Regions from separate parts of the Croceicoccus sp. YJ47 genome, predicted to be linked through region 3. Evidence: predicted binding sites of a transcription regulator. Region 3 holds the regulator's gene; each other region holds the start of a gene.
What was found. Region 3 encodes LexA, which represses DNA repair genes until DNA is damaged. Its sites were predicted from a motif close to GTTCCNCNCTTGTTCT; they were not measured.

Region 1: the regulator LexA is predicted to act here: its motif matches at 3,924-3,939, upstream of JD971_RS15690 (putative DNA modification/repair radical SAM protein).
Region 2: the regulator LexA is predicted to act here: its motif matches at 1,836-1,851, upstream of uvrA (excinuclease ABC subunit UvrA).

The regions. Positions count from the first base shown of each region.
Region 1 covers NZ_CP067087.1:3,213,945-3,219,913, forward strand. Annotated here, with positions in the region: partial or broken gene JD971_RS15680 (error-prone DNA polymerase) at 1-1,184, opposite strand, end outside; gene JD971_RS15685 (UdgX family uracil-DNA binding protein) at 1,197-2,663, opposite strand; gene JD971_RS15690 (putative DNA modification/repair radical SAM protein) at 2,660-3,907, opposite strand; gene JD971_RS15695 (HAD-IIB family hydrolase) at 4,085-5,969, shown strand, end outside.
Region 2 covers NZ_CP067087.1:2,445,435-2,451,403, reverse strand. Annotated here, with positions in the region: gene uvrA (excinuclease ABC subunit UvrA) at 1-1,825, opposite strand, end outside; gene JD971_RS11985 (hypothetical protein) at 2,019-2,504, shown strand; gene JD971_RS11980 (von Willebrand factor type A domain-containing protein) at 2,565-4,388, shown strand; gene thpR (RNA 2',3'-cyclic phosphodiesterase) at 4,397-4,930, shown strand; gene JD971_RS11970 (hypothetical protein) at 5,396-5,969, shown strand, end outside.
Region 3 covers NZ_CP067087.1:2,555,615-2,561,583, reverse strand. Annotated here, with positions in the region: gene JD971_RS12490 (phosphodiester glycosidase family protein) at 1-315, shown strand, start outside; gene JD971_RS12485 (aminodeoxychorismate/anthranilate synthase component II) at 312-923, shown strand; gene trpD (anthranilate phosphoribosyltransferase) at 920-1,882, shown strand; gene trpC (indole-3-glycerol phosphate synthase TrpC) at 1,879-2,667, shown strand; gene moaC (cyclic pyranopterin monophosphate synthase MoaC) at 2,664-3,155, shown strand; gene JD971_RS12465 (molybdopterin molybdotransferase MoeA) at 3,155-4,342, shown strand; gene lexA (transcriptional repressor LexA) at 4,429-5,106, shown strand; gene JD971_RS12455 (ComEC/Rec2 family competence protein) at 5,140-5,969, opposite strand, start outside.

The sequences.
Region 1 (5,969 bases), 660 kb from region 3:
CCCCGCCCCTGACACAGGATGGGCGGTTCCTGCCCACGTGCGAAATCGACGATATCCTTGATGGTCAGGAAATAGCGCGCGAGGTCGAGCTTCCCGATCAACGCCAGCTCGCGTTCCAGCGTTGCGCGAATACTATCCGGCAAACCATTGGGATATCGTCGTTTTGCCCCCTCCCACGTCTGTGCCTCCAGATAGCCCTGCGGCGTCTGCCCGTCGGGATAGATCTCTTCCGGATATTCGTAGCGCAATTCGTCGAGGCTGAAATCGCAGGCATCGGCAACCTCCCGCGCCGCCGCGATCGCATGGGGCCAGTCGCGGAACAGCCGGACCATGTCCTCCGGCCCTTTCAGATAGCGTTCCGCATTGGCGTGCAGCAGATGGCCCGCCTTCGCCACCGTGGTCTTGTGCCGGATCGCGGTCATCACATCCTGAAGCGGGCGGCATCCGGGCGCATGATAATGCACGTCATTGGTGGCGAGGATCGCCATGCCATGGGCGCGCGCCATCCGGTCGAGCTGCGCGATCCGCGCCAAATCGTCACCGATATAGACGAGGCTGGCCGCGACATGGCGCAGGCTCGGCAACATGCGGGACAGATGGGGCAGCAAGGTCTCGAAACATCCCGTCATGCGGCCATCGGCCACGGGCTGTTCGGCACCGGGAAAGGCGACGACATTGCCCGGCGCGCAAATCGTGAATTGCGTGGCAAGATCGGCCTACGGCACCGCGATCAGCTGCACCCCCTCGGCATGGTTCGCGAGCATGGCGAGATCGATCTCGCACACGCCCTTGTCCTGCCACTCACCGCTCAGCGTCTGCATCCGCCCGGTGGAAATCAGGCGACACAACCGGCCATAGGCGGCGCGGTCGGTGGGATAGGCGAGAAAGGCCAGCCCCTCCACCGTTTCGATGCGGCAACCGATGACGGGGCGCAGCTTCGCCGTCCGCGCCTCGGTATGGATGCGCACCACGCCCGCCATCGAATTGACGTCGGCAATGCCCATCGCATCATAGCCCAGCGCCCGCGCGGTCTCGACCAGATCGACCGCATCCGAAGCCCCGCGCAGGAACGAGAAACAGCTGATCAGCCCCAGCTCCACGAAGGGCGCGCGGGGTGGCGGGTCAAAGCCGTCGGGATCGCCCTCAATCCGGCGGCGTGCGGGGGTCAGCGGTGCATCGGGCATCGGACATCGCCATTATGCATGGGTCAGTTCGGACAGCCGCTCTGCCACCGCGGCGAGATCGGCATCGAAAAGCCGTTGCTGCTCCTCCCGCGCCGCGCCGTCGAGGCGGAGGAGATAGGACGGGTGCGCCGTCACCCACAATTCGCTTCCGTCATCCAGCGGATGGGCGGTGCCGCGCGCCTTGGTGATGCTGACCGTCTTGCCCAGCATGCCGCGCGCCGCGCTCGCCCCCAGTGCCAGCACGAGTTTCGGGCGCACGATGGCGCGTTCGCTCTCCACCCACCAGCGGCAGATGTCGATCTCCTTCGCCGTGGGCGACTGGTGAATGCGGCGCTTTCCACGCTGCGTGACCTTGGGCGTGAACTTGAAATGCTTGACCGTGTTGGTGACATAGGCGGTGGCCCGGTCGATGCCCGCCTTTTCAAGATGCACGTCGAGCAATTGCCCCGCCGGCCCGACGAAGGGGCGGCCCTGCTGATCCTCCTGATCGCCGGGTTGTTCGCCCACGATCATGAGGGGGGCACCGCGCGGCCCTTCGCCCATGACGGCGGTATTGTCGAGCTCGCCGATCGGGCAGCGGGCGCAGGCATGGATCGCCTTTTCGATCGCGGCCAGCGTTTCGGGCCGTTCGCCCATGTCGATTTCGCCGGCCTTCACCATCGTCGCCTCCCGTGCCTGCGCGCCCGCGACAAGCGCGGGAATCATCTGCGCCTCGGGCATGTTTTTCCAGTATTTGCGCGGCATTTCCTTCATCATCGCGCCGATCTTCAGACGCGCGGGGTTGAAGATGGAGGCATAGTAGCCGCGCCACAATTCCTCCGCATCGTCGCCGGTCGGCGCGTCGGCGCGGGTGGCGGGCGGCCCTTCGCGCAGCACCTCTCCGTCCCAGTGCAGCGTCCCCCGCGGGGTCAGGATCGACCAGCGCATATTGGCGAAGCGCCGCACGAAAAAGCCCGCATTGTGCCGCAATATGTGGTGGAACGGTTCGAACCACGCGATGTAATGCTCGGTCCCGTCCTCGTCCTTCGTTTCGCGAAAGCGCAGGAAGGCCCGCATCTTGTGAATATCGCGCCGCACCGCGCGGGCCATGTCGGCCAGCTTGCGAATATCGCCCTCGGCGGCATCCTCGATCAGCCGGGGCCGCGTCTGCAACCGCCAGAGCGTGCGGTAAAGAATGGAAAACCGTTCCGGATCAGAGTGAAGGATAACAGTCTTCGCAATATCCATGAAGCGTCGCGACACGCGCGGCTGCGGCGCATCGCCGGGCGCGGTGGGCAGGCGGCGGTCGCCATGGGTGAACAGATCGCCGGCGCTTCCACCCGGTTCGGTCCACGCCACGCGGTCGGGCGGCACATCCGCCATCAACAGGCGGCGGGCCTGATCGCGCCACCCCTCGAAATCGTCGCTCTCGGCCAAGGGTACCACATAATAGGTGCCCAGCTTCACATGAGCCAGCCTGTCCTGCGCCGGCGCACTCATGCGGCGAACAGCTCCAGCTGCCGGTCCTGCGGCGGGGCGATCAGCGTTTTCAGGTCGGCCCGGTCGGTCAGCAATGTCGGGCGCCAGTCTGCGGCAATGAGGAACGGGCGCACCTTCGTGAGCGACACGGTCATCTTCGCCACATCGTCCAGCCGTAGCCGCCGATGCCGCCGCGCCGACAGGATCTGCCCCACCGCCCGCGTGCCCAGCCCCGGCACGCGCAGTAACATTTCACGCGAAGCCCGGTTCACATCCACCGGAAATTGCTCCCGAAATTTGAGAGCCCAGGCCAGCTTGGGATCGATGTCGAGCGGCAACATCCCGTCCGCCCCCGCCGCCTGCCCGACCTCCTGCGGCGAATAGCCGTAGAACCGCATCAGCCAGTCCGATTGATAGAGCCGGTGTTCGCGGATCAAGGGCGGACGCTTCAACGGCAGGACCGCGCTTGCATCGGGGATCGGGCTGAACGCGCTGTAATATACGCGGCGCAGCGCATGCCGGTAGTAAAGGCTGCTGGCGCGGGTGACGATATCGGTGTCGCTCGCCCCGTCGGCGCCGACGATCATCTGCGTCGACTGGCCTACAGGCGCAAATCGCGGCGCGTGGCGGAACCGCTTGCGCGCATCCACCGCCTCCGTGATGTCGCTGCCCATGCGGCCCATCGCGCCGTCGATCTGCCCTGCGTTCTTGTCGGGCGCCAGCCGGTTCAACCCGGCATCGGTCGGCAATTCGACATTGATCGACACGCGATCGGCATAAAGCCCGGCGCGGTGAATGATCTCCGGGTCCGCCTCGGGAATGGTTTTCAGGTGGATATAGCCGCGAAAATCATGTTCCTCGCGCAGGATACGGGCCGCCTCCACCAATTGCTCCATCGTGTGATCCGACGATTTCACGATGCCGGAGGACAGGAACAATCCCTCGATATAATTGCGCTTGTAGAATGCGATGGTGAGATCGGCGACCTCCTGCGGCGTGAAGCGTGCGCGCTCCACGTTCGAACTCTTGCGATTGATGCAGTAATGGCAATCGAAGATGCAATGATTGGTCATCAGCACCTTGAGCAGCGAGATGCACCGCCCGTCGGGCGCATAGGCGTGACAAATGCCCATCCCCTCGGTCGAGCCGATGCCCTTGCCGCCGCGGCTGTCCCGTTTGGACGTCCCCGACGACGCGCAGGACGCATCGTATTTCGCCGCATCGGCGAGGATCTTCAATCGGTCGAGAATCGGTTTCTGAGCCATGGGCACCTCTTTTTATGTTCTATAAATGTTCTTTTAGATAGAGGCCAGAACAAAACGGAACCAAACAGGCGCCGGCGAGGCTCCGCCCCCTTTCGGACAGCCCGCCGGAAAAAACGTATTAACCTTAATCAGTTTGAGGAACGGGTATCGCCAGCAACGATTGAACGTTCGGGTTTCATGACCGGGGATCATTCCTTGCATATCGTTTCATTGGCGCTGGGTGGATGTTTGCGGGGCGAACCCGTTGCCTATGGCATTACCGAAGATACCGGCGGGCATATCGCCTATATCCTGGGTGAGATGCGCGCGCTTGCCGCACATGGCGCGGTGACGCAGGCAGAGATTGTCACACGCCTCTTCGACGCGCCCGAACTCGGCGCGATCCATGGGTGCGCGCACGAACCGCTCGGCCCCAAGCTGTCCATCACGCGGATCGACAGCGGCAACCGCGCCTATCTCGCGAAGGAGGCTCTTGCCGCCGACCGGGATGCCTTCGCGCGCGCGTTCATTACCCATCTGCGCGCGCGGGACCGGCTGCCCGATCTCATCCATGCTCATTTCGCCGACGCGGCCGATGTCGCGGCGCGGGTCCGGCGCGAACTGGGCATTCCCTTCATCTACACCGCCCATTCGCTCGGCATCGACAAGCGCGATTGCGCGATGGCGCCCCGCGATACGCCCACGTTGCAAGCGCGCATCGCGGAGGAGGACGCGGCGATCGCCCGCGCCGACGCTATCGTGGCGAGCTCCGTCGACGAGTGTGAGCGCCAATTGCCCGCCTACCCGTCCGCCGATGCGGCGCGCATTCATCGTCTGCGTCCCGGCGTCGACATGACGGTGCCCGATGCCGCGGCGCGTGCGGGGGCGGCGGCCATGATTGCCCCGTTCCTGCGCCATGCGGACAGGCCCATCGTGCTCGCCGTGGCGCGCCCGGTGGCAAAGAAGAATCTCGTCGCCCTGGTCGAGGCGTTCGGGCGCGATCCCCGATTGCGGCACCGGGCCAATCTGGTCCTGCTCGCCGGTCTGCGCAAAGGGCTTGTCGGCGGGGAGCCGGAGCAGGATCGCGTGCTGTCCGGCATTGCCGACGCGATCGACCGTCACGATCTGCATGGCCATGTCGCGTGGCCCCGCAACCATTCGCGCGACGAGGTTCAGGCGCTCTACGCCCTTGCCCGCGACAGCGGCGGCGTGTTCGTCAATCCGGCACTGACCGAACCCTATGGCCTGACCCTGATCGAGGCGGCGTCGCACGGCCTCCCCGTGGTGGCGACATGCCGGGGCGGGCCGGCTGATATCGTCGGCGAGCTGGAAAACGGATTGCTGGTGGAGCCGACGGACCGGGCCGAAATCGCAAATGCGGTACGTACCCTGATCGAGGATCGCCCATTATGGCTGCGCGCATCGAACAGCGGGCGCGAGGGTGTGCGCTCGATGGGCTGGGACCGCTATGCCAGCGGGTTCGTCGCGCTGGCGCGGGAAGTGACCGGGCGGGTGGTGGCGAACCGTGCCGTTATGCCCGTGCCCCGCGCGCTCGCCCTTTGCGACATCGACAATACGCTCACCGGATGCGCCGAAGGTGCGCGGAGGTTAAGCGCCTATCTCGCCCGCCATCGCGACACCGTCTTTGGCGTGGCGACGGGCCGCTCCATCCTCGAGGCGCAGCGTGTCCTGCGCGAATGGTCGCTCCCCTTTCCCTCCGTCTGGGTGACCTCGGTGGGGAGCGAGATCTACTGGCAACGGGGCGAGGATCGTATCGCCGATCACGATTATGCGCGGTCCCTCGCACGGGGATGGGACGGCGACGCGGTTCACGATGCCCTGCGCGACCTGCCCACCCTCACGCCGCAGGGGCGCAGCGAGCAACGCGAATTCAAGCGCAGCTATTTCCTCCACGATCCCGCCCGGCTTGCGCAGGTGCGCGAACGGCTCGACCGGGCGGGATTGAAGACGCGCGTGATCTTCAGCCACGAAAAGCTGCTCGACATCCTCCCCGTGGAGGGCGGAAAGGCGGCGGCGATGCGCCATGTCGCCACCACGCTCGGCCTCACGCCAGAGGATGTTT
Region 2 (5,969 bases), 110 kb from region 3:
GTTTCAAAGTGCCTTCGGCGACGATCTCGCCCCCGTGGACGCCCGCGCCGGGGCCGAGGTCGACGACGTAATCGGCGGCGCGGATCGCATCCTCGTCATGTTCGACGACGATCACCGTATTGCCGAGATCGCGCAGGCGTTTCAATGTTTCGAGCAGGCGGTCATTGTCGCGTTGGTGCAGGCCGATGCTGGGCTCGTCGAGGACGTAGAGCACGCCGGACAGCCCGCTGCCGATCTGGCTGGCGAGGCGGATGCGCTGGCTTTCGCCGCCCGACAGCGTGCCGCTGGTGCGGTCGAGGTTGAGGTAGTCGAGGCCGACATTGTCGAGGAAGCCGACGCGTTCGTCGATCTCCTTCAATATGGCGGCGGCGATCTGGTTCTGCTGATCCGTCAATTTGGAGGGCAGGTCCTTGAACCAGGCGAGCGCGTCGGAGACGGACAGGCGCACGGGGCCGGAGATGCTCTCGCCCGCGACCTTCACCGACAGCGCTTCGGGTTTGAGGCGGGCGCCGCCGCAGGTCTCGCATGGTTGCGCGGTCTGGTAGCGGGCGAGTTCCTCGCGCATCCAGGCGCTTTCGGTTTGCAGCATGCGGCGGTTGAGATTGCCAATGACGCCCTCGAACGGCTTTTTCACCGTGTAGCTTTTGCGCCCGTCCTTGAAGGTGAGCGGGACGGCCTTCCCCTTCGTGCCGAACAGAATGGTGTCGTGCACGGCTTCGGGCAGTTCGGCCCACGGGGTGGCGAGGTCGAAATCATAAGCGGCGGCGAGGCTCGACAACACCTGCATGTAGTAGGGGGACGGCGGATTGGACTTCGCCCAGGGCACCACCGCGCCTTTCTTGAGCGAAAGATGTTCATTGGGCACGACCAGCTGCGGATCGAACAACAACTTTTCGCCCAGCCCGTCGCAGGCCGGGCACGCCCCTTGCGGCGCGTTGAAGGAGAACAGGCGCGGTTCGACCGCCTCGATTGTAAAACCGCTGACCGGGCAGGCGAAGCGTTCGGAGAACACGATGCGATTGGCGGGCAGCCCTGCACCCTTGAGCTGGCCGCCGGTGGCATTGGTGGCGCCTTCGCCCTCTTCCTCGCGCCCCGGCACGACGCCGTCGGCAAGGTCGACATAGGCCAGCCCGTCCGCGAGTTTCAGCGCGGTTTCGAAACTGTCGGCCAGCCGCGTCTCGATCCCCTCGCGCACGGCGAGGCGGTCGATCACGACCTCGATGTCGTGCTTGAACTTCTTGTCGAGCTTGGGCGCGTCGGCGATTTCGTGAATTTCGCCGTCGATGCGCACGCGGGTAAAGCCCGCCTTCTGCCATTCGAGCATTTCGCGGCGATATTCGCCCTTTCGCCCACGCGCCACGGGGGCGAGCAAATAGAGCCGCGTCCCTTCGGGCAGTTCCATCACCCGGTCGACCATGTTGGAGACGGTCTGCGCCTCGATCGGGAGGCCGGTCGCGGGGCTGTAGGGGACGCCGACCCGCGCCCAGAGCAGGCGCATGTAATCGTAGATTTCCGTCACCGTCGCCACGGTCGAACGCGGGTTGCGGCTCGTCGTCTTCTGCTCGATCGAGATGGCGGGCGACAGGCCGTCGATATGTTCGACGTCCGGCTTCTGCATCATCTCGAGGAATTGCCGCGCATAGGCGGACAGGCTTTCGACATAGCGGCGCTGCCCCTCGGCATAGATCGTATCGAAGGCGAGGCTCGATTTGCCCGACCCCGACAGGCCGGTGATGACGATGAGGCTGTCGCGCGGAAGGTCGATGTCCACGCCTTTGAGGTTGTGTTCGCGCGCGCCGCGCACGGAAATCTTGGTAAGGGCCATGAAAGGTCGTGTTCCGCAAATGTTCGCGCCAGTCAAGCATGCGTCGGGGGCAATCGCCGCGCCGTGGCGTGTCGGTGAAAATGATGTGCCATCCATGTGGGCGCGGGCCACGCGATTGCAACCGAGCGGGCACGGGTTGCGTGGCGCCGTCACCGCGCCGGAACCCGGATCCGCCGACCGTCGTTATGCGCCCATGAAAATCGCTCCCCTTCTGTGCGCCGCGCTCGTCTGCGCCTGCTCACCCGCCGCGGATGATACGGATCCGCCCACGCAGACCGCCGCGCAGGACGGCGAAACCACCACGCCGGACGCGCCGGACGCCGCGCCCCCTTCCCCCGGCCAGCCCGCACCGATGACAGACGTGCCCGAGCGGTTTCGCGGCCAATATGCGCAAAAGGCCGAGGATTGCGGCCCCCGCTTTGCCGCCATTCCGACGCAGGAACCCGTCACCCTGCGGAGCGATGACGTGCGTTTTTTCGAAACGGGCGGCCCCATCACCCATGTCGAGGTGGACGGCGATGCCATTGCGGTCACGCTCCGCGAAACGGTCGGCCCGGACGAGCATGCGCGCGCGATCTATCTTGCCCTCAACGGCGACGGGACGGTGCGCTATCGCCCGGGCGATGGCGAGGATGTGCGCCGCTATATCCGGTGCGGGGAACAGGACGCCGCGCAATAATCGCGCTTGCGCTCCGCAACGCCGGTGTTCAGCATGGGCGCGCGGAATGGGAGATACGCGATGATGGCAGGAAAACACGCGCTCTGGCTTGGCGCGATGGCGATGACGCTGGGTGGATGCGCGACGACGCCCGTGCCCGCAACGCCTGCGCCCGCATCGCCCGTGGCGCCGCCATCGCCGCAGGTTCCGTTCGCCGCCGCGCCGGGCGGTGATGCCGCCCCGTCGCGCGCGGCATCGGCGGACACGGCGGCCGCGCGCATCTGTGCGCCGTTCCTCGATCCGGGGGAGGACACGGAAGAGATCGTGCTCACGGGCGCAAGGGTCAGGCCCGCGCCGGGCGCGCCGCCTGTAAACCGGACCGCCGGGTCGCCGCCGCCTCCCCCGCCTCCACCGCCACCGCCACCGCCGCTGGCCAGCGCCGCGCCAATGGTCCAGCCGCAGATCGGCTACGCCCCCGCGGCGCAGAGCCGCGAACGCTATGCCGGCGAGGAGGTCGCCGATGTGCAGCGCGTTGCCGAGGCGCCGGTGTCCACCTTCGCGGTGGATGTCGACACCGGCAGCTACGCCAATGTGCGGCGCATGATCGGGGACGGCGACCTGCCGCCGCAAGCCGCGGTGCGGACCGAGGAGATGCTCAACTATTTCCGCTACGCCTATCCCGCGCCGGGCGCGGACGGGCCGCCCTTCACCATTTCCGCCGACATGGCGCGAACGCCGTGGAATGCGGAGACGCGCGTGCTGCGCATCGGGTTGTCGAGCGCGGCGCCGCACCGGGAGACGCGCGGGCCAGTCAATCTCGTTTTCCTCGTCGATGTGTCGGGTTCCATGGCGACGCGGAACAAGCTGCCGCTGGTGCAATGTTCGCTGGCCCTGACGGCGGAGCGTTTGCGCCCCGACGACCGGGTGAGCATCGTGACCTATTCGGGCCAAACGCGCGTCGCTCTCAAACCCACGAACGACAAGCCTGCGGTGATGAACGCGATTGCCGGGTTGTCGGCAGGCGGGTCGACGGCGGGGGGCGCGGCGATCGAACTCGCCTATGATCTGGCGCGGCAGAACTATCGCGCGGGCGAGGTCAATCGCATCATGCTGGCCACCGATGGCGATTTCAATGTCGGCCTGACCGATACGGATGCGCTGATCGACATGGTGGAGCGCGAGCGGGAGGGCGGCATTTCGCTCACCACGTTGGGCTATGGCACGGGCAATTACAACGAGGCGATGATGGAACAGATCGCCGACCACGGGAACGGCAATTATTTCTATATCGACCGCGCGGAGGAAGCGGCCAAGGTGCTGGACGAGGAACTGGCCGCGACGCTCGTCACCATTGCAAAGGATGTGAAGATACAGGTCGAGTTCAACCCGGCCCATGTCGCCGAATATCGCCTCATCGGCTATGAAAACCGGGCGCTCGCCGAACAGGATTTCGCCAATGACCGGGTCGATGCGGGCGAGATCGGCGCGGGCCACCAGGTGACCGCGCTTTACGAGATCGTCCCGGCGGGTGCGAAGGGATGGTTTCCCGAACGCCGGTACGAGGCCAATGCGCGCCCCATCGCGCGCGGCGACCGGTCGGGCGAGATGGCGGTGGTGCGTCTGCGGTATAAATTGCCGGAGGGTGCGCGGTCCATGTTGATCGAACGGGCGGTCCCCGCGGGCATGATCGCGGATGCGGAACCGGCGCGCGGGGACATGGCCTTCGCGCTTGCCGTGGCGGGATATGGGCAGGCCCTGCGCGGGGATGACAGGCTGGGCGCGTGGACATTGGACGACAGCGCCGCGCTGGCCCGGACGCAGGGGGGCACCGGCCCGCTTCGCGCGGAATTTGCCGATCTCGCCGCGCGGGCCGCCGGGTTGATGCGCGGCGATTCCGCGCCGTAGCGGCCGCCGTGCACAGGCTTTTCGTCGGCATCCCCCTGCCCGAAGCGATTGGCGATGCGCTGATCGATACGATGGACGGGATCGAGAATGCGCGCTGGCAATCGGATGCGCAATTGCATCTCACGCTGCGCTTTATCGGCGAGGTGGACCGCCCGCTTGCCAATGATGTCGCCGATGCGCTCTCCCGCGTGGTGCAGGACGCCTTTCCGCTGCGTTTCGAGGGGATCGGCCATTTCGCGCGCAAGGGGCGGGCGACGGCGGTGTGGGCGGGGGTGCCACGTTGCGACCCGCTGCTCACATTACAGCGCAAGGTCGAGCAGGCGTGCCGCGCGGCGGGGTGCGAGCCGGAGACGCGGCGCTTCATGCCGCATGTGACGCTGGCCCGGCTGAATTTGGCGAGCGGTTCGATCGGCGATTTCCTGCGCGCGCATGCCACGCTCCGCACGCCGCAGTTCGAGGTGGATCGCTTCGTCCTTTATGAAAGCCATCTCAGTCGCGGCGGATCGCATTACGAGCCGGCGGTGTCCTACCCGATGCGGTGACACGCGTGGCGCGCAGGCGGATCGGGCATTGGATTCGCGGCGCAATCGGCATGACCCGCCCGTGGCCCCCGGCTTATCCGGTCCGCGAACGGATTTTTTGCGCCCTGTCGTGGGACATCCCTACCGTGACGGGCGAGTCGGCGTCAATTGTTTGAAAACCCTGCATTTTACCAGGCGGCTTAATTTGCGCACCGCGGAATGTCCGTGAATTGTCGTAAAGTAAAAATTTACCAACAAATCAGATAGATAGTCCGATTTTGGATAGAAAAATTCTTTTCTCGTCCAAAGAACAATGATCCCATCGCATCAATCGAATGAAAGGGACGCAACCCGATTTGTCATAGGTGCGATATGTATTCTGGCTCAAGCTTTACGGGAATTCCGGCTATTATCTCTAGTGCGGCGGTTCTATTTTCCTCATCGTTCTTATTTTCACAGAATTCGCGGGCACAGACTATTACTCCGGTGGTCGATGTCTGCTCCGGTATTCAACTTGATCCTTCGCTCGTCACCGATGTCATCGCGACGGTCAATCAACCGGTGATCGGAAATCTGGAATCGGTGCTCGGCGGTCTTACGCTCGGCGTGGTGGATCTTGGCCTTTCGGATGCGCTCGACGATGCGCGCAACGGCGATCCCATTGCGGTGACCGTGCTCGACAGCGACGGGCAGATCGTGGGGCCGGGCGATTGCGATCTTGCGGCGGACAGCCTCTCGCTCAACGCGCAGGGCGGGATCGCGATCGGCGGCAATGCGATTACCGGGCTCGGCGCGAACGGGCGGCCCGCCTCGGCCGGCGCGCTCGACGCGATTGCGTTCGGGAATGGTGCGCGGACCGCGTCTGGCGCAGGCGGGGCGATCGCCATCGGTACGGGCGCCGACGCGGATGCCGCGAACAGCGTCGCCATCGGCAGCGGCGCGGTCGCATCACGCGGGGCGCTGACCGGCTATACCGTCGACGGGCTTGCCGGAACGCAGAGTTCGGTCGGCGAGTTTTCCGTCGGCGCGCCGGGCGCGGAGCGGCAGATCACGAATGTCG
Region 3 (5,969 bases):
GCCACGCAATCGGGGCCGATGCTGGTGATCGCCGGCAAGCTGCATCCGGATTTCAGCGAAAACGGACCCTCCCGCCACTTTCGCAACGGTGTGGGCGTCGATGCGGACGGAAACGCCCATTTCGTGATCAGCGACGACATGGTGTCCTTCTACCGCTTCGCCCGGTTCTTTCGCGATGTCGCAAAAACACCCGATGCGCTCTATCTCGATGGGGCGGTTTCGGGATTGTGGGACCCTGCGGGCGAACGAATGGATGCCGCCCCGCCGCTTGGCCCCTTGATCGCAGTGCGCAACTCCGCAAAGGCAGAGCCATGATCCTCGTCATCGACAATTACGACAGCTTCACCTGGAACCTCGTCCATTATTTGATGGAGATGGGCGGCGAGGTCGAGGTCGTGCGCAACGACGCCATCACCGCCGCCGGTGCGATGGCAAGCGGGGCGTCCGGCTTCCTCCTCTCCCCCGGCCCGTGCACCCCGAACGAGGCGGGGGTGAGCCTCGATCTCGTCGCGGCATGCGCCGATGCGGGGCGCCCGCTGCTCGGCGTGTGCCTCGGCCATCAGGCGATCGGTCAGCATTTCGGCGGCACGGTGGTGCGCGGCGGCTTGATGCATGGCAAGACATCGCCGGTGACGCATCACGCGGACGGCGTCTTTGCCGGGCTGCCCTCGCCCTTCATCGCGACCCGTTACCACAGCCTCGTGGTGGAGGACGTGCCGGACTGCCTCGTCGTGAACGCATGGACCCCGCGGCCCGAACAGGACGGCATCCACGCGATGGGATTTCGCCACCGCGACCTGCCCATCCATGGCGTGCAGTTTCATCCCGAAAGCATCGCGACCGAAAACGGCCATGCCCTGCTCGCTAATTTCCTGCGCATGTGCGGCATTGCGGCGACCGTGCCGGCAAGGGTGACGGGATGACGCTCTCGCTCCTCGAAACGAGTGAACTGTTCGGGCGGATGCTCGACGGGTTGATGCCGGACACCGACATTGCCGACACGCTCGTCATGCTGGCCGAGCGGGGCGAAACGGCGGAGGAAATCGCGGGCGCCGCCACCGCCATGCGCGAACGGATGCTGCCGGTCGCCGCGGTCGAGGGGGCCATCGACGTTTGCGGCACCGGCGGCGATGGGCAACACAGCCTGAACGTGTCGACGGCGGTGGCGCTGGTCGTGGCGGCGGCGGGTGTGCCGGTGGCGAAACATGGCAACCGCGCCGCGTCGAGCAAGGCGGGCGGTGCCGATACGCTGGAAACATTGGGCCTCGACCTCGCGCGGGCGGGGCACCGCGCCGAAGCCACGCTGCCCGACCTCGGCATCGCGTTCCTGTTTGCGCAGGCCCACCATCCCGCGCTCGCCCGGATTGCCCCCATTCGCCGCGAACTGGGCCGCCGCACGATCTTCAACCTCATCGGTCCGCTCGCCAATCCGGCGGGCGTGCGGCGGCAATTGATCGGCGTCGCGCGGCCGGAATTCGTGCCCACCTATGCCGATGCGATGCGCCTGCTCGGCACGGAGCGTGCGCTGATCGTTTCGGGGATGGAGGGGCTCGACGAATTGTCGATCGCCGGGCCGAGCCGGGTTGCGACGATCGGCATGGATGTGCCGGACACGCTGACGCCTGCCGATGCCGGCCTGCCGACCCATCCGCTCGATGCCATTCGCGGCGGCGATGCGGTGTATAACGCCGACGCGCTCCGGCGGCTGGTCATGGGCGAAAAGGGCGCCTATCGCGATGCGGTCGTGCTGAACGCTGGCGCCGCTTTGTGGATTGCGGGCATGGTCGGCGACCTCGGCGCAGGGGCGGAGGAAGCGGGCGAAACCATCGACAAGGGGCTGGCGAACGCGCTCCTCAATTGCTGGATCGACACGGTCAAATGACGAACAAGCTCATCGAAATCTGCGATAATACCCGGGCGCAGCTTGCCCAGCGCAAGAAGGAAAGCGCGATCGATGCGCTCGACCTCGCGGCGCGGGGGCGGGAACCTGTGCGCGGCTTCGAAAGCCGTCTGCGCGAAGCGGCGCGCGACGGGTTCGGCCTCATCGCCGAAATCAAACGCGCTTCCCCGTCCAAGGGCTTGATAAGACAGGATTTCGACCCCGAATCCCATGCGCGCGATTATGCCGCCGGGGGCGCGAGCTGTCTGTCCGTGCTGACCGACGAAACCTATTTTCAGGGGCACGCCGACTATCTCGTTGCTGCGCGGCAGGCCTGCTCCCTCCCCGTGCTGCGCAAGGATTTCATGGTCGATCCGTGGCAGGTGGCAGAGGCGCGGGCCATGGGGGCCGATGCGATCCTGATCATCGTCGCCGCGCTCGACGACGGGCAGATGGCGGAGATCGAGGCCGCCGCCCTCGAACGCGGCATGGATGTCCTGATCGAGGTGCATGACGAGGACGAGATGGAGCGCGCGCTGCGGCTGCGCTCGCGATTGTTGGGCGTGAACAATCGCGATCTGCGCAGTTTTGTGACCGATCTTGGCGTGACCGAACGACTGGCTGCCCTCGCCCCGGCCGATGCGTTGCTCGTCGGGGAAAGCGGCATCGCGACCCACGCCGATTGCGAGCGTCTCGCGCAGAGCGGCGTGCGCTGTTTCCTCGTCGGCGAAAGCCTCATGCGGCAAGACGACGTGGAGGGTGCGACCCGGCGCCTGCTCCACGGATGAGCGGGCTCACCCATCTCGATGCCGAGGGCAATGCCCGCATGGTCGATGTCGGCGCCAAGCCGGTGACCCGCCGGGTTGCAACCGCATCGGGCCGGATCGTCATGTCGGCAGAGGCGCGCGATGCGATCCGGCAAGGCACGGTCAAGAAGGGCGATGTGCTTGCCACCGCGCGGATCGCGGGCATCATGGCGGCAAAACGCACGGGCGACCTTATCCCGCTGTGTCATCCGCTCGGCCTTGATTCCGTGCAGGTCGATTTCGCATGGGAAAGCGATGCCCTGCGCGTGACGGCAACGGCCTCCATCTTTGCGAAAACCGGCATTGAAATGGAAGCGATTACAGCATGCTGTGTCGCATTGATGACAATCTACGACATGGCAAAGGCCATCGACAAGGGCATGGTCATCGACGCGGTCCGGCTGATCGCGAAGGATGGCGGCAAATCGGGTCGCTGGCGAGCCGAAGGGTTCGAGGATTTCGAACCGTGATGCCGTTGCTCGACCTCGAAGAGGCGCAGCGAAGGCTCCTCGCCATGGCCGCGCCGACACAGGGCGAGACGATTGCCGTCGAGGCCGCCGCCGGGCGCTATCTCGCCGCCCCGCTCCTTGCGCAAAGGACACAGCCGTCGGACCCGCTTTCGGCGATGGACGGGTGGGCGGTGCGAGCCGCCGACATGCCCGGCCCGTGGACCATTATCGGGGAAAGCGCGGTAAGCCATCCCTTTGCCGGCGACATCGACGCGGGCCATGCGGTGCGCATTTCGACCGGCGCCATCGTCCCGCCGGGCGCGGATGCGGTGCTGGTGCAGGAAGAATGCCGCCGCGATGGTGATACGCTGCATTTCGAAGGAACGCCGCCCGATCCGCTTGCCCGCCATATCCGGCCGCGCGGGCTGGATTTTACGGAAGATGCGGTTCTTCTGGACGCTGGCGCGCGGTTGAGCCCGGCCGCGCTCGCGCTCGCGATTGGCGGGGGGCATGGCACGGTGCCGGTGCGCCGCCGCCCGCGCGTGACCATCATCGATTGCGGCGATGAATTGCGCGCGCCGGGCGAACCGCTCGGTCCGGGTGATTTGCCGGCCAGCAACGGGCCGATGCTGGCCGCGATGTGTGGCGAACTGCCCTGCGATGTGACGCGCCGCGGACCCATTGGGGACGAGCGCGAGGCGCTCATCACCGCGTTCGGAGCGGCGGACGATGCCGATCTGGTGATTACCAGCGGGGGCGCATCGGTCGGGGATCACGATCTGATCCGGCCGACGCTGGAATCGATCGGTGCGGAACTCGCATTCTGGCGCGTGGCGATGAAGCCGGGCAAGCCGGTGATGGTCGCACGCCGGGAACGGCAGATCGTCCTCGGCCTGCCGGGCAATCCGGTTTCCTGCTTCGTCACGGCGTTTCTGTTTGCCCTGCCCCTGATCCGCGCGATGAATGGCTGCACCGCCCCCCTCCCCACCCGGCAGGTGATGCCGATACGCGGTTCGCTCGGACCGACGGGGAAAAGAGCGGAATTCATTCGCGCGCGCATTCGCGACGGCGCGGCCGAACCGCTGCGGCTCCAGGATAGTGGCGCGATCGCTCCCTTGGCCATGGCGGATGCGTTGATCATTCGTCCGGCACACGCAAAAAGCATCCAAAATGGAGCCGAAGTGTCTATTTTTCGCCTATATGGTTAGAAGGGCGATTGACGGCGTTCCGTTTGTTGCCTAACTGTTCCTTATTCGTTCACGGATTGATTTCGTAGAACAGGAGGAACGAACCAATGCTCACGCGCAAGCAGCATGAATTGCTGGTGTTTATTCAGGATCGGCTCGACGAAACCGGGATCTCCCCCTCATTTGAGGAGATGAAGGACGCCATCGACCTGAAGTCGAAATCGGGTGTGCATCGGCTCATTTCCGCATTGGAAGAGCGTGGCTTCATCCGCCGCCTCCCCAACCGCGCCCGCGCACTCGAGGTGATACGCCAGACCGATCGTGCCGGCGCCGCCTCGAAGGAAGAGCCTGGAACCGTCGTATCCCTGAACCGCAAGGGTGGCACGCCTGCACCCGCGAATGATGTCGTCGAGATCCCGCTGCATGGCCGGATTGCCGCCGGCATGCCGATCGAGGCGCTGGAGGATCAGCAGATGCTGCCCGTGCCGGCCGCATTGCTCGGTGCGGGTGAGCATTATGCGCTCGAAGTGTCGGGCGATTCCATGATCGAGGCCGGGATCTTCGATGGCGATTTCGCGCTTGTCCGCCGCACCGAAGAGGCGCGCGATGGGGAGATTATCGTCGCACTTGTGCATGGTGTGGAAGCGACATTGAAATATCTGCACCGCGATGCCGGAAAGGTCAGGCTTGATCCTGCAAACGCAGCGTATGAGGCGCAGGTTTACGACGCTCGCGATGTGCAGGTGCAAGGGCGCCTTGCCGGGCTCCTGCGGCGGTATCACTAAGAGGAAGTCGTTAAGCCGAGAAAGGCGCCTGCGTCATTTCATCGCCTGTGCCGCTGCCCCGCTCCGGCGCCACCCATGCCCATCGCGAGGATTTCGGGCATAGGCGATCGCCCCGCTCTCGAAATCGTAGGTCATGCCGCCCCTGCGCGTAAGCAGGGCACGATCCGCCTTCAAGATGCGCGGCCTGCATGCGCCGGGCAGTTTCCATTCGGCGATCACGATATCGCTGTCCGCACATGCCGTGACCATCGCCCTGTAATCGACGGTCGCCCGGCGCTGCGACACCATGATGCGCCGTTGTCGCATTTCGAACCGGCAAAAGGCCCGGTTGCATTCCGCCCCGGGAATATCCCTGAGCTTGGCGTAGTTGCCGACGTCCGGATCGACACCCGCCTGTTCGAGCAGCGCATCGCGCGTAAACCCGGCGCGGTCGCGTAACAGGTAGATCCGTCCGCCCTCGTCCGCGATGGCGACATGCCGGCCTTCCGCCGCGATCATGAGATCGGGCGCGGGCTGCATCGCCAGCATGACGACGCCCGTGCCCATCGGAATCAACCCGTACAATCGGATGCCCCCCGACCACAGCGCACACCAGAAAAACCCCGCGGCAAAGAGAAGGATGGACCATAACGGCGGCTGCGCCCGCAGGATCACCGAATTTTCCGAGCCGGAAGCGAGGAACGCAATTTCGATCAGCGCCTGCAGCGCCCACCCCGTTGCCATCCACACCGGGCCGCCCAAGCCTATGAGGTCGAGCGTGAGCGACAGGCCGAGCAACGGCATCACCAGCGCGGTCGTCAGCGGAATTGCGACCAGATTGGCGAACGGCCCGAACACCCCGGTGCGATGAAAGTGAAAGAGGA